4 regions of the Rhizobium sp. 10N427 genome follow, and region 4 is predicted to be linked to each of the others. Evidence: riboswitches for the same ligand, from Rfam matches in the RefSeq annotation. Region 4 holds a riboswitch; each other region holds the start of a gene.
What was found. A riboswitch is a leader RNA that binds a small molecule or an ion and turns the genes downstream of it on or off. The one in region 4 is predicted to bind cobalamin.
Positions count from the first base shown of each region.

Region 1: it holds a riboswitch for cobalamin, as region 4 does, so the genes downstream of both, bluB (5,6-dimethylbenzimidazole synthase) here and AC1DIJ_RS22570 (ABC transporter substrate-binding protein) in region 4, are expected to answer to the same signal.
Region 2: it holds a riboswitch for cobalamin, as region 4 does, so the genes downstream of both, metE (5-methyltetrahydropteroyltriglutamate--homocysteine S-methyltransferase) here and AC1DIJ_RS22570 (ABC transporter substrate-binding protein) in region 4, are expected to answer to the same signal.
Region 3: it holds a riboswitch for cobalamin, as region 4 does, so the genes downstream of both, cobU (bifunctional adenosylcobinamide kinase/adenosylcobinamide-phosphate guanylyltransferase) here and AC1DIJ_RS22570 (ABC transporter substrate-binding protein) in region 4, are expected to answer to the same signal.

Region 1 is NZ_JBFTID010000007.1:82,152-86,464, reverse strand. Features, by position in the region: gene AC1DIJ_RS16690 (NADP-dependent malic enzyme) at 1-375, shown strand, start outside; gene AC1DIJ_RS16685 (DUF2865 domain-containing protein) at 500-1,597, shown strand; gene bluB (5,6-dimethylbenzimidazole synthase) at 1,594-2,277, opposite strand; cobalamin riboswitch at 2,321-2,502, opposite strand; gene AC1DIJ_RS16675 (TolB family protein) at 2,520-3,350, opposite strand; gene AC1DIJ_RS16670 (NYN domain-containing protein) at 3,383-4,090, opposite strand; gene AC1DIJ_RS16665 (NAD+ synthase) at 4,175-4,313, opposite strand, start outside.
Region 2 is NZ_JBFTID010000001.1:443,261-447,573, forward strand. Features, by position in the region: gene metE (5-methyltetrahydropteroyltriglutamate--homocysteine S-methyltransferase) at 1-2,025, opposite strand, end outside; cobalamin riboswitch at 2,128-2,323, opposite strand; gene AC1DIJ_RS01920 (response regulator) at 2,399-3,073, opposite strand; gene AC1DIJ_RS01925 (sensor histidine kinase) at 3,230-4,313, opposite strand, start outside.
Region 3 is NZ_JBFTID010000002.1:102,973-107,285, reverse strand. Features, by position in the region: gene AC1DIJ_RS04970 (cobyric acid synthase) at 1-464, shown strand, start outside; gene AC1DIJ_RS04965 (chloride channel protein) at 461-2,251, opposite strand; cobalamin riboswitch at 2,474-2,864, shown strand; gene cobU (bifunctional adenosylcobinamide kinase/adenosylcobinamide-phosphate guanylyltransferase) at 3,189-3,701, shown strand; gene cobW (cobalamin biosynthesis protein CobW) at 3,707-4,313, shown strand, end outside.
Region 4 is NZ_JBFTID010000012.1:116,321-120,633, reverse strand. Features, by position in the region: gene AC1DIJ_RS22585 (bifunctional sugar phosphate isomerase/epimerase/4-hydroxyphenylpyruvate dioxygenase family protein) at 1-831, shown strand, start outside; gene AC1DIJ_RS22580 (GntR family transcriptional regulator) at 841-1,515, opposite strand; gene AC1DIJ_RS22575 (GntR family transcriptional regulator) at 1,555-2,241, opposite strand; cobalamin riboswitch at 2,402-2,657, shown strand; gene AC1DIJ_RS22570 (ABC transporter substrate-binding protein) at 2,823-3,839, shown strand; gene AC1DIJ_RS22565 (FecCD family ABC transporter permease) at 3,836-4,313, shown strand, end outside.

The DNA of each region.
Region 1 (4,313 bases), on a different contig from region 4:
CATTCCAACTTCGGCTCGCGCGAAAGCGAAAGCGCCACGAAAATGCGCGGTGCCCTGCAGCTGATCCGTGATACCGCCCCCGATCTCGAGGTCGACGGTGAAATGCATGGCGAGAGCGCAATCGCGGACGAAATCCGCAAGCGCGTCATGCCGTCCACCACGCTGCATGGCGAAGCCAACCTGCTGGTCTTCCCGAACCTCGATGCGGCCAACATCACGCTCGGTGTCGTCAAGTCGATGACCGACGGCCTGCATGTCGGCCCGATCCTGCTCGGCACGGCCCTTCCGGCCCACATCCTGGCGCCGTCGGTGACCTCGCGCGGCGTCGTCAATATGGCAGCTCTCGCCGTGGTCGAGGCACAGCAGCCGGCGTGATTTGCCGTCGATCGGAAAAATGCGTTAGAATTCCTTCGTTAGCTTGTTAACGGAAGGCAGCTAGACAGAACGGATGCGGCAAATGCTCTGCCGCTTCCGGTTTACTATGCTGCGGGATGATACCGTGAAACGCCGAATCCTGACCCTTGCTCTCTTTCTCGCCGCTGCCGCGCCCGTGGCGGCGCAGACCAGCGCGATCTGCGAAGATTTGCGCGGACGCCTTGCCGACCTGCCGCAGGTGATCGGCAACGGCCCGGAGATCCGCCAATATGCAAGCGCCATAGCCGAACAGAACCTCGAGCTCCGCAAGCTGCGCAACGACCTGCGCAGCAACGGCTGCAGCGTAGACAGCATGGTCGTCATCGGCGGCGAGAATGACCGCTACTGCAGCGACCTGCAGGAATCGGAATCGCGGATGATCGACAACATCCACCACCTCCAGGACCGCCGCAACCAACTGCGGGAGGCCGGCGGCAGCGATGTCAACGAACGCCGCGAACTGATGGCCGCCCTCGACGATAACGGCTGCAACGACGATCCGGGTTATCAGCCGGACGAGCGCGCCTATGTCCCGGCGCCAAGCACCGAAGAACAGGCGATGCGCGGCGATACCTTCATTCCGCTCGGCAACGGCGAGGAAGGCAACACCCAATATGGCGTGCCGCGCGGCGAGATGATGTCGCATGTCAGCACCATGTGCGTACGCAGCTGCGATGGCGGCTTCTTCCCGATCAGCACCAATGCGACTTCGATCGATTTCAGCCGCGACGCCTCGACCTGCTCGAAAATGTGCCCGGGCATCGAGACCGAGCTTTTCTATCAGGACGTCTCCAACACCGACGCGGCCAACATGATCTCGGCCGCGACTGGCGCCCGCTACAGCGCCATGCCAAACGCCTTCGCCTACAAGAACCGGGCGCCCGGCGAGAAATCTTCCTGCACCTGCAATCTGACCGCCTATTACGAACAGATGCGCAAGAACCAGACGGTCAGCGCCCCGCCGCCAAAGGGCTCGATCACGACGATCACCACCAAGCCGCCGGCAACTGCTGCCCCCACACCGGCTGCGCCGCAGGCACAGGTACCCGACCGCCCCTACGACCCCGGAAACAGCAAGGTACGCCAGATAGGCCCGCAATTTCTCGCGGGCGACCAGGGCAGCATCGACCTGAAGAATCCGGCCACCTCAGGCCCGCAGCCGCAGCAGCAACAGCGGAATTAGCGGCGGCCCCAGCCATCGCGGAAGATCAGCTCGTCGAGCGGCAGCCGCTGCCGCCAGCCTTTGACGGCCAGCTCGGGCTCGCTATAGAGCGTATCGACATAGCCGATGCAGAGCCAGGCGACGATCTCGACATGCTCGGGCACGCCGAGAATGTCCTTGAGTTCGCTCTCATGGAAAATGCTGACCCAACCGACGCCGATGCCTTCGGCCCGTGCCGCGAGCCAGAGGTTCTGCACCGCACAGACGGTTGAATAGCTATCCATCCGCGGATTATGCGTGCGCCCCAGCACGACGTCACCGCTGCGTGACGGATCGCAGGTGATGCAGATGCCGAGCGGCGCCTTGAGGATGCCCTCCAGCTTCAGGGAACGGTATGTCGCCTGCCGCTCACCGTCGAACATCCCGGCCGCCTCGCGGTTCGCCCTGTCGAAGGCGTTCCAGACGCGCTGACGCACACCGGCATCTTCGACAACGATAAAATTCCAGGGCTGCATGAAGCCGACCGAGGGCGCGTGGTGTGCGGCCTCAAGCAGCCGCACCAGCACATCGGATGGGATGGGATCAGGCAGAAACTGGTCGCGCACATCGCGCCTGGTCATGATCGCCCGGTAGACGGCGTCGCGCTCGTCAGCGGAAAAGGCGGACGCGCCTTCAAGCGCATCCTTGTTCATGGGCCGCATCGTCAAATCCCCAACAACGCAACCGCCCCGCCGTCCGCGCGGGATCAGTCTATGATGCCAGGCCGGTCTTCTGACTTGGCGTCATCCGCCCGCCGCAGCCTTCCCGGTGTCAACCAGTGGCATGATGCGGCAGGCGTCGGCCTTACAGCGTTGGGCACGTTCCGGGCTTGCACCGGATTCCCGATTCTCCCGCGGCAAGCGGGCACCTGACGAAAGCCTCTTGCCCGCTTTTCAGAGAAGCTTCAAGTGGCCGGGAGATACCGGACATAGGCAAACTCGTCACCATCAGGTGACCAGCAGGGAACATTGATCGTGCCCTGCCCGCCGAACAGCTCGAAAAGCGTCGTCAGATTGCCGCCGTCCATATCCATCAACCGCAGGCGCACATGCAGGTCGCGCGGATGATCGAAGACGTCAGCGTCGTAGGAAAGCAGCAGCACCTTGTCGTTGGTGGGCGCCGGATGGGCAAACCAGTTGCCGTGATTGTCGTGCGTGACCTGCTCCAAACCGGTCCCATCGGGATGAATCCGCCAGATCTGCATCAGCCCGGTGCGGCTGGAATTAAAATAGATCCACTGCCCGTCAAAGGAATAATCCGGCCCGTCATTGCGCCCCTCGCCATGCGTCAGCCGCCGCTCGGCCCCGCCATCGACGGAAATCGTATAGATGTCGAAGAGATCGCCGCGGATGCCGCAATAGGCGAGTTCCTTTCCGTCAGGCGACCAGCCATGCCAATAGGATGGCAGGTTTTCGGTGATCTGTTTTGGCGCGCCGCCTTCCGAGGGCAGCGTATAGATGCAGGATTTGCCGTGCTCGGTCTTGTCGGAAATCACATACTGCTTTCCGTCGGGCGAAATGCCGTGATCGTTGTTGCAGGCAGTGGCAAAGCCGGTGTCGACCTGCTGCAGGCCGCCCTCACCATCCGGTGACAAGCGATACAGAAGGCCATCGCCGTTGAGCAGCAGGTAGCGGCCATCGGGCGAAAAATTCGGCGCCTCGATCAGCTGCTCCGTCTGGAACACGACCCGGCTCTTGGCCGTGCGGATGTTGTAGATCTCGACCGAACTGCGCATGCATGCCTCCCGCATTTGCTGCGGCCCGGCGCTTAGCCGTTCCGCTTCATTCTGATTTGCATGCGGTTTGTGCCATGCATCTGCGTTTCGATAAAGGCGCATCGCTTCAAAAGCGAGCTGAGGTTCGGAGCGCCGAAATGCTGCGCCTTGAACTCCGGATAGACCTGCCGCAACAGCGTTCCGAGTTCGGCGATATCGAGCCAGCCTTCGCCCTGCAGCTTGGCCGCCTGCAGCGCCTGGGTGATATAGGGCCGGATATTTGGAGAAGGCTGCAGCGCAATCACCTTCGGCAGCGCAAAGGTGGAATTCGCCTCACCAACATTCAGTTCGAAGAAATCATCGAAGGACTGCCGCAAAAGCGCCGATGCGTTGGGCGCGCCCAGTCCGATCGCCTGCTTGCCGCGCATGCGGATACGCATCGCCAGATGGCCGACATCGCGGTCGCTGCTGGCGATGCAGAAAAGATCGATCGCCGAACCGGCCAGATATTCCATTGCATCGATGGCAAGCAGGATATCCGCGCCGTTCTTGCTGGAATGGGAGCTGACAGCCGTCTGCAGGCTGAGTGCCTGACGTCCGGCCTCCGCGATCCACGGCTGCGCCGCCTCTTTCGTGAAGTCGCCGTAAGCCCGGCGCTCGATAAGGCGTCCGTATCCGCCGGCGATGCTGATGATCTCTCCCGCACAGCGCGCCGGCAGGTTTTCCGTATCGATGAAGACGGCGACCTTGGTTTCCCGCATGCTCAAACCTCCCGCGTTTCCAAAGCATAGAAACGCGAGAAGAGACTGCCGTCAGCAGCTTTCGGTTGATCGGGTTAACGATCGCTAACCACGATCCCTAAAACGGTTGGTGATCGGATAGCGGCGGTCGCGGCCGAAATTCTTCTTGGTGATCTTCACGCCTGGCGCCGACTGGCGGCGCTTGTATTCGGCGAGATAGAGCAGATGCTCGATCCGGTGCACC
Region 2 (4,313 bases), on a different contig from region 4:
CGCATCCATGGCGGCGATCGCATCGATGATGTCGTTAAACTCCGAATAGCACATATGCGTGTGGATCTGTGTCGCGTTGCCGACACCGGTCGAGCACAGGCGGAAGCTTTCGACGGCCCAGTCGAGATAGGTCTTCCACTGCGAGCGCCGCAGCGGCAAGCCTTCCCGAAGTGCTGCCTCGTCGATCTGGATCATCCTGGCACCCGCCTTTTCGAGATCACCGACCTCGTCGCGAATCGCCAGCGCGATCTGCCGGCATGATTCGCTTCGGGCGATATCGTCGCGCACGAAGGACCAATTGAGGATCGTCACCGGTCCAGTCAGCATACCCTTGACCGGCCGGTCCGTCAGAGACTGGGCATATTGCCACCAGCCAGTCGTCATCGGCTTCGGCCGCGCGATATCGCCGAAGATGATCGGCGGACGGACATAGCGCGAGCCATAGCTCTGTACCCACGCATGCTGCGTGAAGGCAAAGCCCGACAGCTGCTCGCCAAAATACTGCACCATGTCGTTGCGCTCGAACTCGCCATGGACGAGCACATCAAGGCCGATTTCCTCCTGCCAGCGGATGGCTGCTTCGGTCTCTTTGCGCAGGAAAGCCTCATAGTCCGCATTGCTGAGCGTTCCCTTCGCATGTGCCGAACGCGCCTTGCGGACTTCAGACGTCTGCGGGAAGGACCCGATCGTCGTCGTTGGGAACAGCGGCAAGCGGATATCCGTCTGCTGGATCGCCTTGCGCTCGGCGAAGCCGGCCTTGCGGCGCTTCATGGTCTCGTCGATCGCTGCAATCCGCTGCCTGACCGCGGGATCATTGACCTTCGGCGATGCCGCGCGGGCGGCCGCGGCCCTCGAAGAGCTGCCGATGGCATCCGTCACGCAATCGCGCCCCTGCGAAAGTGCCTGGCCGAGGACCGCCAGCTCATCCAGCTTCTGCGTGGCAAAAGCCAGCCATCCCCTGACCTCGGCATCAACAGCGGTTTCGAGAGCAAGATCGATCGGCACATGCAYAAGCGAGCAAGATGGCGCGATTTCGATTGGACGCGTTTTGGAAAGCGCCTCGACCCGATCCAGCAGTTTCTCAAGATCAGCGCGCCAGATGTTGCGGCCATCGATGACGCCGAGAGATAATACCCGGTCATCAGGCACCGCCGATACGACCGCATCAAGCTGCTCGGGCGCGCGCACCAGATCGACGTGCAGACCGGCAACCGGCAGCGCCGCTGCTGTCTTGAGATTGTCGCCCAATGCCCCGAAATAGCTGGCGATCATGATCTTCAGGTTCGGAACCAGCTGGTGAAGCGCGCTGTAGGCCGTGGTCAGCGCGTACCGCTCAGCGTCTGCGAGATCGAGCACCAGGGCTGGCTCGTCGATCTGCACCCAATCGGCGCCCGCAGTGCTGAGCTCCGCGAGGATGCCCGCATAGACAGGCAGCAACCGGTCGAGCAGTTCGATCGGATCGAAGCCTGGCTGCGTCGCCTTGCCGAGCTTCAGGAACGTCACCGGGCCGAGAATGACCGGGCGCGTGTGGATGCCGAGCGCCTTTGCCTCCCGGAACATCTGCAGCGGTTTGTTTTCGGTCAGCGCGAAGCGCTGGTCGCGGGTGAATTCCGGCACCATGTAGTGGTAGTTGGTATCGAACCACTTGGTCATTTCGAGCGCCGGAACGCCCTCATGATGATGCGCATGGCCGCAATCGCCGTGCTCAGCGCCCACTGAGCCGCGCGCCATGGCGAAATAGATGTCGAGATCGACGGGACCGCCCTTCCAGCCATATTCGGCCGGTACGGCGCCGACCATCACCGCCGTGTCGAGCACATGGTCGTAGAGGGAGAAGTCGTTGGACGGAATGATATCGATTCCCTTGGCCTTCTGCAGGGCCCAATGTTCGGCCCGCAATGCCTTGGCGACGTCGAGAAGTGCTGCCCTATCAAACTTTCCGGCCCAATAGCTTTCCAGCGCGAACTTCAGTTCGCGGTGCTTTCCGATACGCGGGAATCCGAGATTTGCAGTCTTGATGCTCATGTTTCCTTACCCCGAGGGTTGTGGGCAAGGCTTGGGATGACGCATCGGCGCGCGGACACAGGCGTGCCGGTCGCAAAAGCGGCACACCGGACACCCCGCCCGTGGACGTTATCGATCGCGGCAGGTCTCCTGGCTTGCGGGTCAACGCTGCCGTCCGTCTTCCCGGGGCGTCTTCCCCAGTGACATGAGTGGACGGCCGCTCGCCGCTTACAGTTGCGGGGGCAGCTCCGGCATTTTCACCGGATTCCCTCTTAGCTCCGGACCAAAGGTCCGCAGAACCACGATGACACGAGCATGTCGCATCGCGGATCTCACGTCAATAGACATAAAGATATGTTTATGTCTTTGTTTCTCGGCTAGCTGTACTCGCCGACTACGACAACAGCATCGAGGACGGCGCGCCGGTCTCCACGGGAGCCTGCAGCTTCTGGGCAGCAAGCACCACTTCGACGCGATTGCGGGCATCGAGCTTCTGCATCAGGATCGTCATGTAGTGCTTGACGGTCTTCTCGCTGATATCGAGCATGCTGGCGATTTCGCGGTTGGTCTTGCCCTGCAACAGGTAGTTGACGATCTGCTGCTCGCGGGCGCTCAGGCGCTTCTGCATCTGCGCCTTGCGGCGCACCTCGGCCGTCTTCATCGACAGGATCACCTTGGTGGCGAAACCCGGCGTGATGAAGGTGCTGCCGTCATGCACGGTCTTGATCGCCTCATACAGATCGCGCGCCGTGCTACCCTTCAGCACATAGCCGCAGACGCCGAGATTGAGGACCTGAATCGCCGTGTCGATATTGGCGGTGGCGGTGAAGACCACGACCTTGGTGCCTTCGTAATTCTTCTGGATCAGCTCGAGTGCTGCCAGCGTATCGCCCGGCATGCTGAGATCGGTGACAAGAACGTCGGGCCGGTGCTCCTCGACGATCTTCAGCGCGTCGATGGCGTTCTGCCCGCGGGCAGTCACCCGAAGACCTTCCTTCGCCGAGTAAAGATTAACGAGTCCATCCAACAATATTGGATGATCATCAACGAATGCGACCGAGATAGACATAATGACGAATAAACCCCCTCGTCTTCTTTCCGATAGCTCTAAAGTAAACAGAGCCAAACATAAAGACGGATTTTAATGCTTGGTTAACTTCATCGGATTTCTGTCTATTCGATCTCTATGCTTTCAGCCAGTTATCAATTCGGATAGTCCGTCACCTTATAGGCCAGTTGCGTCGGCCTGCTGCAGCTCCAGCACCATCTCCAGGATCATGCCGCCCCCCGGCCGCTTGGTGACAGCAAGCTTGCCGCCGAAGCTCTCGATCCTCTGCCGGAGGCCATAGAGCCCCATTCCGCCCTCGCGCGCCGCAAACGGCACGGTCCCGGAAGGCAAACCGTCATCCTCGACCGAAATCGCGATGACGGGCATGTCGATCCGACATCGGACACGCTGGCCGTTGCCACCAGCGTGGCGGTAGGCATTGTTGAGCCCTTCCTGAACGAAGCGGTAGATGCAGGTCTTCAGCGCCGGCGGCAGGTCGGCATTGGTGCCGCTGGAGACAAACGCGACCTTGGTCTTGGTCCGCGCCTCATGCTGCCTGATCGCTTCGGCCACCACGTCCTTTGCCCAGAGATGCAGTATCTCCGGCAAGAGCAGCGATTTGGTGACCGTCCGAGCCTCGATCAGCGCTTCACCCAGTGTCTTGCTGGTCTCGTCGAGGAGCCTTGCGCGCTCATCCTTCTTGGTCAGGTCGCGCAGCTCGTCGAGCTGCAGGATCGCCAGTGTCATCAGCTGTACCGGGCCGTCATGCAGGTCGGCGCCGATGCGGCGGATGAAGGTCTCGTTGAGGTTGGCGAATTCCATGGAGGCCCGGCGCGCCGTGTCCCTCAGCTCCATCAATTCCTTCGAGGCGGACTCTGCCTCCTCGGCGCGGTGGCTCAGAACCTGCCGCTGATGCTCGATCGTCCGGCTGCCGCGCCTGACGATCAGGAACAGCCCGAGCATGACGACGAAGGAGAACAGCGCCACCGTCGTCCAGGTGACCACCCTCAGCCGCGCGAGCTCATCGACAAAACCGCTCGGATCCTCATGGATCTCGGCCACACCGATGATCCGCCCCGAAGCCTGGTCATGCAGCGGGCTGTAGATTTCGAGATATTCGGTATTGATGTTGCGGAACGTATGCTCGTCGGCATGAAGATCCGCATAGACGGCAACAATTTCGCCTTTCAAGGCGCGCTGTAGGCCCTCGGGGAAACTGAAGCGGTGGCCGATCATCTGCTTGGTCCGGGAATAGGCAACA
Region 3 (4,313 bases), on a different contig from region 4:
GCATTTGCGGCGGTTACCAGATGCTCGGCCGCAAGGTGCACGATCCGCTCGGCATCGAGGGCGGAACGGCGGAGGTTGACGGGCTCGGCCTGCTCGACGTCGAAACCGTCATGGCGCCGGAGAAGACCGTTCGCAACAGCCATGCTGTTTCTGCCGAATATGGTACGCCGCTGTCAGGCTATCAGATCCATCTCGGCGTGACCGAGGGGGCGGATTGCAGCCGGCCGTCGGCCGTGGTGGACGGTGCCGCGGATGGTGCCGTATCTGCGGATGGACATATCGTCGGCACTTATCTTCACGGCCTGTTTTCCGCCGATGCCTATCGCAGCCGGTTGCTTCAGAGTTTCGGCCTTCACGGCGAAAGGCGCAATTACGCAGAAAGCGTCGATCGGGCGCTGGATGCTGTTGCGGCCGAACTGGAGGCGCATCTCGACCGTGACTGGCTCAAACGGCTGCTTGGCTAGATTTCCCCGGACATTTCGCGGCGCCGCCGGTCGAGCTCTTCGCTGTAGCGGCGCAGCGTGTGGCTTTCGCTGAGCTGGCCGACGACCTTGCGCTCGATCAGATTGTTCAGCACGGCGAGCGCTTCGCTCTCGCTCTTGTCGAAGATGGCGGCTGCCTGCTTGGCATTCATCTGCGGCTGCAGGAAATCGTTCTTGTAGCGCACGAAGCTCTCCAGCCCCTTGCCCTCGTCGTCGGTGGCGATCGGGTTGGCGTGGATTTCCGGCACTAGCACCAGACCGGCATATTTGCCTGAGTCATCGACAAGGATGACGCGTTGCGTGGCGCCGGCGGGAAAGGCCTTCTTGAACTCTTCGACAGTGGTTGCGGCATTGGCGGTCTTGACGTCGGCGCGCATCAGCTTGTCGACCGTCAGATTGCGGATCCAGCCGACATCGTGGGCGCTGCGGATGCTTTCGCCGCGCAGGTGGAAACGCCAGGTGGCGAAGGAGTAGCCGAAGGTGGTGCGCACGACGAGCGAGGACGTGATCACTGCGGCGAGCACCAATACGGTGATCGGGAAGTCGCCGGTGATTTCGAGCGCCAGAAAAGTCATCGTCAGCGGTCCGCCGATGATGGCGACGGCGAGTGAACTCATGCCGACGACGGCGTAGACTTCGGGTGTCAGCGAGGCATGCGCAAAGAACGGCGCGGAATAGGCAAAGAGCTTGCCGAGAAGCGCGCCCATGAACAGCGAGGCGAAGAACAGACCGCCCCTGAAGCCGGAGCCGATCGACACCGCGGATGCAAGCGACTTCAACAGCAGGATGCCGACGAGCGTCGGGATCGCCACCTGATGCGCCAGGTTGAGATGCAGGGCGCCGTGACCTGCCGAAAGCACCTGTGGAGAGATGGTGGCCAGCAGGCCGACGACGATGCCGCCGAGCGCCGGGCGTACCGGCGTCGGTACCGAACTCTTGCGGGCAAGTTCCTCGACAAAGGAAACGCCCTGCATGATCAGGATGCCGGCACCGGCGCAGCAGGCGCCAAGCAGAATGGCCGGCACATAATCGGCCGGCACCACAGTGCCGAATCTGCCGACGTCGATGGTGAAATCGTTGCCTGCGAGCAGCCGTGCCACCAGCGTCGAGAGCAGGGCAGAGACGACGACAGGTGTCAACGAGACGATGGTGTAGGTGCCGATGATCAGCTCGAACGCGTAGAAGGCGCCGGTTAGCGGGGCATTGAAGGCGGCGGCGATGGCGCCCGCCGCACCACAGCCGACGAGGACGCGCAAATCGGCGCGGCGCAGCTGCAGCTTGAGCCCCAGCTTCGAGGCCAGGCCCGCCGCCAGCTGCGTATAGCCGGCCTCGAGCCCGACCGATGCGCCGAAGCCATTGGAGATCAGGTTCTGGATGGCGACGATGATGCTGTCGGTCAGCGAGAGGCGGCCACCATGCAGCGCATTGGCCTCGATCGGGTCGACCATCGGCTTCTTGCGTGTCCTGCTGAGGATGAAGAGCAGCAAGCCGAGAAGCATGCCGCCGCAGACCGGTGCCAGGAGCAGCAGCAGCTTGTTGCTGATATCGGAGGAGCTGAGACGATCGACATCGCTGATGCCGAAGATCAGGCTGTGCATCTCCCGGGAGATCAGGCTCATGCCGGTGACCGCGCAGCCGGAGATGACGCCGACCGCGCCACCGGCGAAAACCATGCCCATTTCGTTCTGGCGCGCCAGCGCACGCAGCCGCGCCAAATCGAATTTGAGATGGCGCCGCGTCAGGCGGCCGATATCGGTTTTCGTGAGCATGATGACAGAACTAGGCGACGGGGAGCAGGATCAAGGAAGCGCGCGTTGTGCGCCGCATGATTTCGCGAGCAATTGCAGCAAAAGCGAGGCGACGGCAAGTGAAATTTGCACGTAAGTCAATGAATTTAATAGACTATCTGTTTGGTAGACTCAGTCGTGTTAAGACGGGGCATTTTCCATCGTGCCGGGCTCGATTGACTTCGCACTGCCGCACGCCTAACGATGAAATCAATAACGGATGGTTCCGGAGCGGTGATTGCCGCCCTGGATGAAAAGGGAATGTGACGGGGCGGACCCAAACCGGGCGTCTTCATCACAGCCGACCCCGCGACTGTAGAGCGGTCAGGGTCTTCCATCCGGTGCACCGGCACCACTGCCTGATCGCCGCATTCCGCGGCAGGGCGGTGGCTCAAGGACACCGGAAAAGCCACTGGAATGCATCGTGATCAGCAGGGGCTGGACGCCTCCATTTCTACGAATCGTCCGCCTTTTCACGAGAATGCAGCCGGGAAGGCGAGGAAGATCCGCTGGCACGATCAGGGATGGCCTTGCGCCATCCCTGTCGGGGCCTCGAACCGCGAGCCAGGAGACCTGCCAACCGTGCCGGGCGAAGAGCCCACCCAAGGGCAATCCTGTCCGCTGCCAGCACGGAGGTTGTCATGGCTGAAACGAATAGTTCGGTGCTGTTTTCAGCACGATGGAAGGGCGAGGCGCCTCGGTCTTCTGGCGTGGCGCAGGCTCCCATCTCTGCCCTCATTCCTGTGCTTGTCACAGGAATCCATTCGCCGCGCGTCTGCGCGGCGGAGAGACTTCTCCTCCAAAGCACCAGAGTCATTCACGGCGCGGACGCGCCGTGGCTGGATTCCTGTGACGAGCACAGGAATGAGGGACGTGGGTGTGGCGGACGCCAATACGCTGATGCCGGAGCCATCCTCACATGAGCAGCACCACCTTCGTGCTCGGCGGCGCCCGTTCGGGAAAATCCCGTTTCGCAGAGCAGCTGATCGCCGATAGCGGCCTCGAGCGCCACTATATCGCCACCGGGCGGGCCTGGGATGACGAGATGCGGGCGCGGATTGCCGCTCACAGGGACGATCGCGGGCCATCCTGGACGACGCATGAGGAGCCGCTGCAGCTTGTCGAATGCCTGTCGGCCATCGACGGTGAGGGGCGGGCGATCCTTGTCGATTGCCTGACGCTCTGGGTCACCAATCTGATGATGGGGGAGCGGGACATGGCGGCGGAATCGGCTGCCCTTGCAGCCTGGCTGCCGAAGGCCAGGGCTCGGATCGTGCTTGTTTCCAATGAAGTCGGCCTCGGGATCGTGCCCGAGAACCGGATGGCGCGGGATTTCCGCGATCATGCGGGGCGGCTGCACCAGATGATCGCGGCCGCTGCCGCGGACGTGTATTTTATCGCGGCCGGACTGCCGCTGAAAATGAAGGGTTGAAATTTATGAACCAGAAGATTCCTGCAACCGTGATCACCGGCTTTCTCGGCGCGGGCAAGACGACGATGATCCGCAACCTACTTTCCAACACCGGCGGCAAGAAGATCGCGCTGATCATCAATGAATTCGGCGATCTCGGCGTCGATGGCGACGTGCTGAAGGGCTGCGGCGCGGAGAACTGCACCGAGGATGATATCATCGAGCTCACCAACGGCTGCATCTGCTGCACCGTTGCCGACGATTTCATCCCGACGATGACCAAGCTGCTCGAGCGCGAGCAGCGCCCTGATCATATCGTCATCGAGACATCGGGCCTGGCGCTGCCGCAGCCGCTGGTCGCCGCCTTCAACTGGCCCGATATCCGCAGCGAAGTCACCGTCGATGGCGTGATCACCGTCGTCGATAGCGCAGCCGTTGCCGCCGGACGTTTCGCCGACGATCACGATGCCGTCGATGCGCGCCGCGCCGAAGACGAGTCGCTCGATCACGAGAGCCCGATCGAGGAGCTGTTCGAGGATCAGCTGACCTGCGCCGATCTGATTGTGCTCAACAAGACGGACTTGCTGGATGCCGCAGGCATTATCCGCGTCCGTGACGAAGTGGCGTCGCGCA
Region 4 (4,313 bases):
ACTTTTGCTTACGCAATGGCACTGGTTGTCGATGATGCCGACGCGGCCTACAGGCGGGCGCTGGCGCTGGATGCCGAGCCTTTCCGCCAGACCGTTGCCGGAGGCGAGCTGGAAATCCCAGCCATTCGCGGTGTCGGTGGGGGGCTGATCTATCTGATCGACGGCAAGAGTCCGCTCGGCCATTTTTCCGAAATCGATTTCGAACCGGTGGAGGACGATGGCAATGCGGATGCAGGGCTTCTCGATGTCGATCACATTGCGCAGACCGTTTCCTACGACGAGATGCTGACCTGGATGCTGTTCTACACCTCGATCTTCGAGACCCGGAAAACGCCGATGGTCGATATCATCGATCCCGGCGGCGTGGTGCGCAGCCAGGTCATCGAAAATGCCAGCGGATCGCTTCGCATCACCATGAACGGCGCTGAAAATCGCAGAACGCTTGCCGGTCACTTCATCGCGGAGAAATTCGGCTCAGGCATCCAGCATCTGGCCTTCTCGACAGCCGATATCTTCGCCACCGCCAAAGCCCTGCGTGAAAAGGGCTTCAAAGCCTTGCACATCTCGCCCAACTACTACGATGACGTCGAGGCCCGCTTCGGGCTCGATCCCGATCTCAGCGAACGGCTGAAGGCAGAAAACATCCTTTATGATCGCGACGACGAGGGTGAGTATTTCCAGCTCTACAGCGGGACCTACGGGGAGGGGTTCTTCTTCGAGATCGTCGAGCGCCGTGGCTATCGCGGCTACGGCGCGCCGAACGCGATCTTCCGGATTGCGGCGCTGAAGAAGCAGATGCGGCCGGACGGCATCCCGAAGGACGCCTTCTGACTGCCATCGCTAGGCGATGCGGCCGCTTTTCACCACATGTTCAACGCCGCTCAATATGTGGCGGCGGATAACGGCGCGGGCGCCCTCGACGTCCCGCTTCAGCGCGAGTTCGAAGAGGAGCCTGTGATCGTCGACAACCGCTTTGCCGCGAAAACTCTGAGCCAGCATATGATAGCGCAGGAAACGGTCGAAGACGGAGGACAGCGTCTCCATCAGCGTCGCCGAATTACAGGCGGAGACGATCGCCTGATGAAACTCCCAATCGTAGCGGACCCAGTCGATCGTGCGCGAGGCGTCGCCGGCAAGCAGCCTCTTTTCGGCGGCCGCAAGCTTGTGGTGCGCGGCGACGATGCGCCCTTCCCATTCGAGATTCCCCGCGGCAAATGACAGGCCGATGGCATGGGTCTCCAGCACAGTGCGAAGATCGGCGAGTTCCTCCAACTCCTTGAGCGAAGCGGGGCTGACTTCGAAGCCGCGCTGGCCTTCGGCGAGCACCAGGTTTTCGGTGGTCAGGCGGCTCAGGATCTCGCGCAGCGACGACACACTGATCGAATAGTGCTCCTTGGCCTGCTCCAGCTTGATCTTCGCACCCGGCGCCAATGTCCCGGAGATGATATCCTGACGAATTTGCCGGGAGACGACGTCGCTGACAGTCTCGGAATGTTCACCGGTCACTTTGAGCATTGATTCCTCTACGTCCCGCACCATCGTGCGTGGAATACATTATCCTGCCGATAGGCGAATGGTCGCCAGTGAACCCTTGCTCAGCGCATGCTCGACGCCCTGCTGAATATGCCGCTGCAATATTCTCTTCGCCGTCGTGATGTCGCGCTGAAGAGCGGCCTCCAGCAGTTGCTTGTGCTCTTCTTCCGCAACGCCGCCGCGATAGGACAATGCCACCATCTGATATCGCAGATATTTGTCGAACACCGCCGAATGTGTTTCCATCAGCAGGCGCGATCCGCAGGCCGAGATCAGAGCCTGGTGAAACTCCCAGTCGTAGCGCTTCCAGTCTTCCGCCCTACTGGTATCGCCCGAGGCCATCACCTCTTCCATGCGCGCCAGCTTGTAATGGGCCGAGACCAGCCGCGCTTCCCATTCGACATCGCCCTGTTCGAAGGCCTGCTCCAGCGCGTGCTCCTCGAGAAGCAGACGCAGCGCTGCGGTCTCTCTCAGGTCGGCGACCGAAACACGCGCGACTTCGAAGCCGCGCTGCCCCTCGGCAACGACGAGGCCTTCCGATGTCAGGCGGTTGAGAATCTCTCTCAGTGTGCTGACGCTGGTTTGGTAGGCGATTCTCAGATTTTCAAGCTTGAGCTTCTGCCCCGGAGAAAGCCGCCCGAAAATGATATCCGCCCTTATTTGCCGATAGCCGCTCTCTGCGACGGTCTCGTTTGAGATTTCGTTCAACGGCCATTACCTCTGATATTCCCATTTTCTTCATATATAACGGAATAAGTATGCCGTATTCAACAAGCGAAAACGCGATTGGCGGCCGTTCTGCGGGTACTGAACCCTGATTGCCGAACCAGGGTGGCGCGCTGCGCGTCTTGACGGCCGGGATATTAGCGTCGTAACTGCATCCGACGGTTCCCGGAGGAAGTCTCCGACGGGATTAATAGGGAACACGGTGCGGACGACCCAAAAGGGACCAAGACCGTGGCTGCCCCCGCAACTGTAAGCGGATTGCCGATCATCACGGGAGACCAGCCTGCTGGATGTCTCCCTTGGGCCGCAAGGCCATGCCACTGCGATGTTATCGCGGGAAGGCAGATGAGAGGCGAATATTCGCGAGCCAGGAGACCTGCCGTCAAACACGATCCAATCAGCCGGGCGGGGATGCCTGGAAAGGAACAGACATGTTTGACCTGACCCTTCGCCGATACATGGCCTCCATCCGCCTCGATTGGGCTTTCCGCGTCCGCGCTGCGTGAGCAGTCACGCCGTGTTCCGCGGCGTCGTGCTGCCCGCTTCTCCTAAATCGAGGTCCCATGCGCCAGATTATCGCCACGCTCACATTTGCCCTCGGCCTGACCGGCTTCGCCGGTACAAGCCTTGCCGCCACGCAGTATCCTCTGACCCTCAACAACTGCGGGCAGCAGGTCACGTTCAAGAAGGCGCCTGAGAAGATCGTCTCGATCGGCCAGGGGATGACCGAAGTCCTGTTCTCGCTTGGTCTTGCCGGCAAGGTCGCCGGTACCGCCGTCTGGGTCGGGCCGGTCCTGCCGCAATATGCCGATGCAAATAGCAAGATCAAAAGGCTCGCCGACAACGATCCAAGCTTCGAGGCCGTCGTCGGTCAGGAACCCGATCTGGTCGCCGCCGAATTCGAATGGCATGTCGGTGCGCAAGGCTCTGTCGGCAAGCGCGAGCAATTCGCCGATCTCGGCATCAATACCTACATCGCGCCTGCCGACTGCGTCGCCAAGATCAATGCCGATGGCGGTGATGGCGTTCGCAAGGAGCTGTTCACGATGGACCTGATCTATCAGGAGATCGCGGAGCTCTCCGAAATTTTCGACGTCAAGGATCGCGGCGATGCCCTGATCGCCGATCTGAAGAAGCGTGAGGCTGCAGCCGTTGCCTCGATCTCGGGTGCCTCGGGCAAGAACCTGCCCGTTGTCTTCTGGTTCTCCAGCAAAGAGGTCAAGGGCGACGCCTTCATCGCCGGCAAGAACAGCGCTCCGGCCTATATTCTCAAGACGGTCGGCGCGAAGAATGTCGTCACGACCGAAGAGGAATGGCCGTTGGTCGGCTGGGAAACGATTGCCCAGGCAAATCCTGCCGTCATCGTCCTCGCGACCATGGACCGCCGCCGCTATGCCGCCGATGATCCGAAGGTAAAGATCGATTTCCTGGAGAGTGATCCGGTTACCAAGGAACTCGAGGCCGTCAAGAACAAGCATTTCGTGATGATGGACGCCCAGTCGATGAACCCGACGATCCGCACGATCGACGGCATCGAAACGCTGGCAAACGGCATCAAGACCTTCGGCCTTACGCAGTGAAAGTTGCCGCTTCCTGGCAACGCCGGTGGTGGGCGCTCGTTGCGCTCACCGCCGCCGCCGTTCTCCTCCTTGGCGTCATGATCAGCCTTGCCGTCTCGATCGGCGAGATTGCGATCCCAGTTGCGACAACCGCCAAGGCGGTTTCGAACCGGCTGTTTGGAACGGCGTTCGAACTCAGCCGCATCCACGAAGGCGTCATCTGGGACTACCGGCTCAGCCGCGCTTTGGCGGCGGCCAGTGCGGGCGCTTCTCTCGCCCTCTGCGGTGCCATCCTCCAGGCGCTTCTTCGCAACCCGCTCGCCGAACCTTACGTGCTCGGCATTTCCGCCGGCGCCTCGACCGGGGCCGTCTGTGTCATGATCCTCGGACTCGGCTATGGCGTTCTTTCGTTGTCGGGTGGTGCCTTTATCGGTGCGGTGGTGGCCTTCCTGCTTGTCGGCATTCTTGCGACAGGCACCGGGGGCTCCAGCGAAC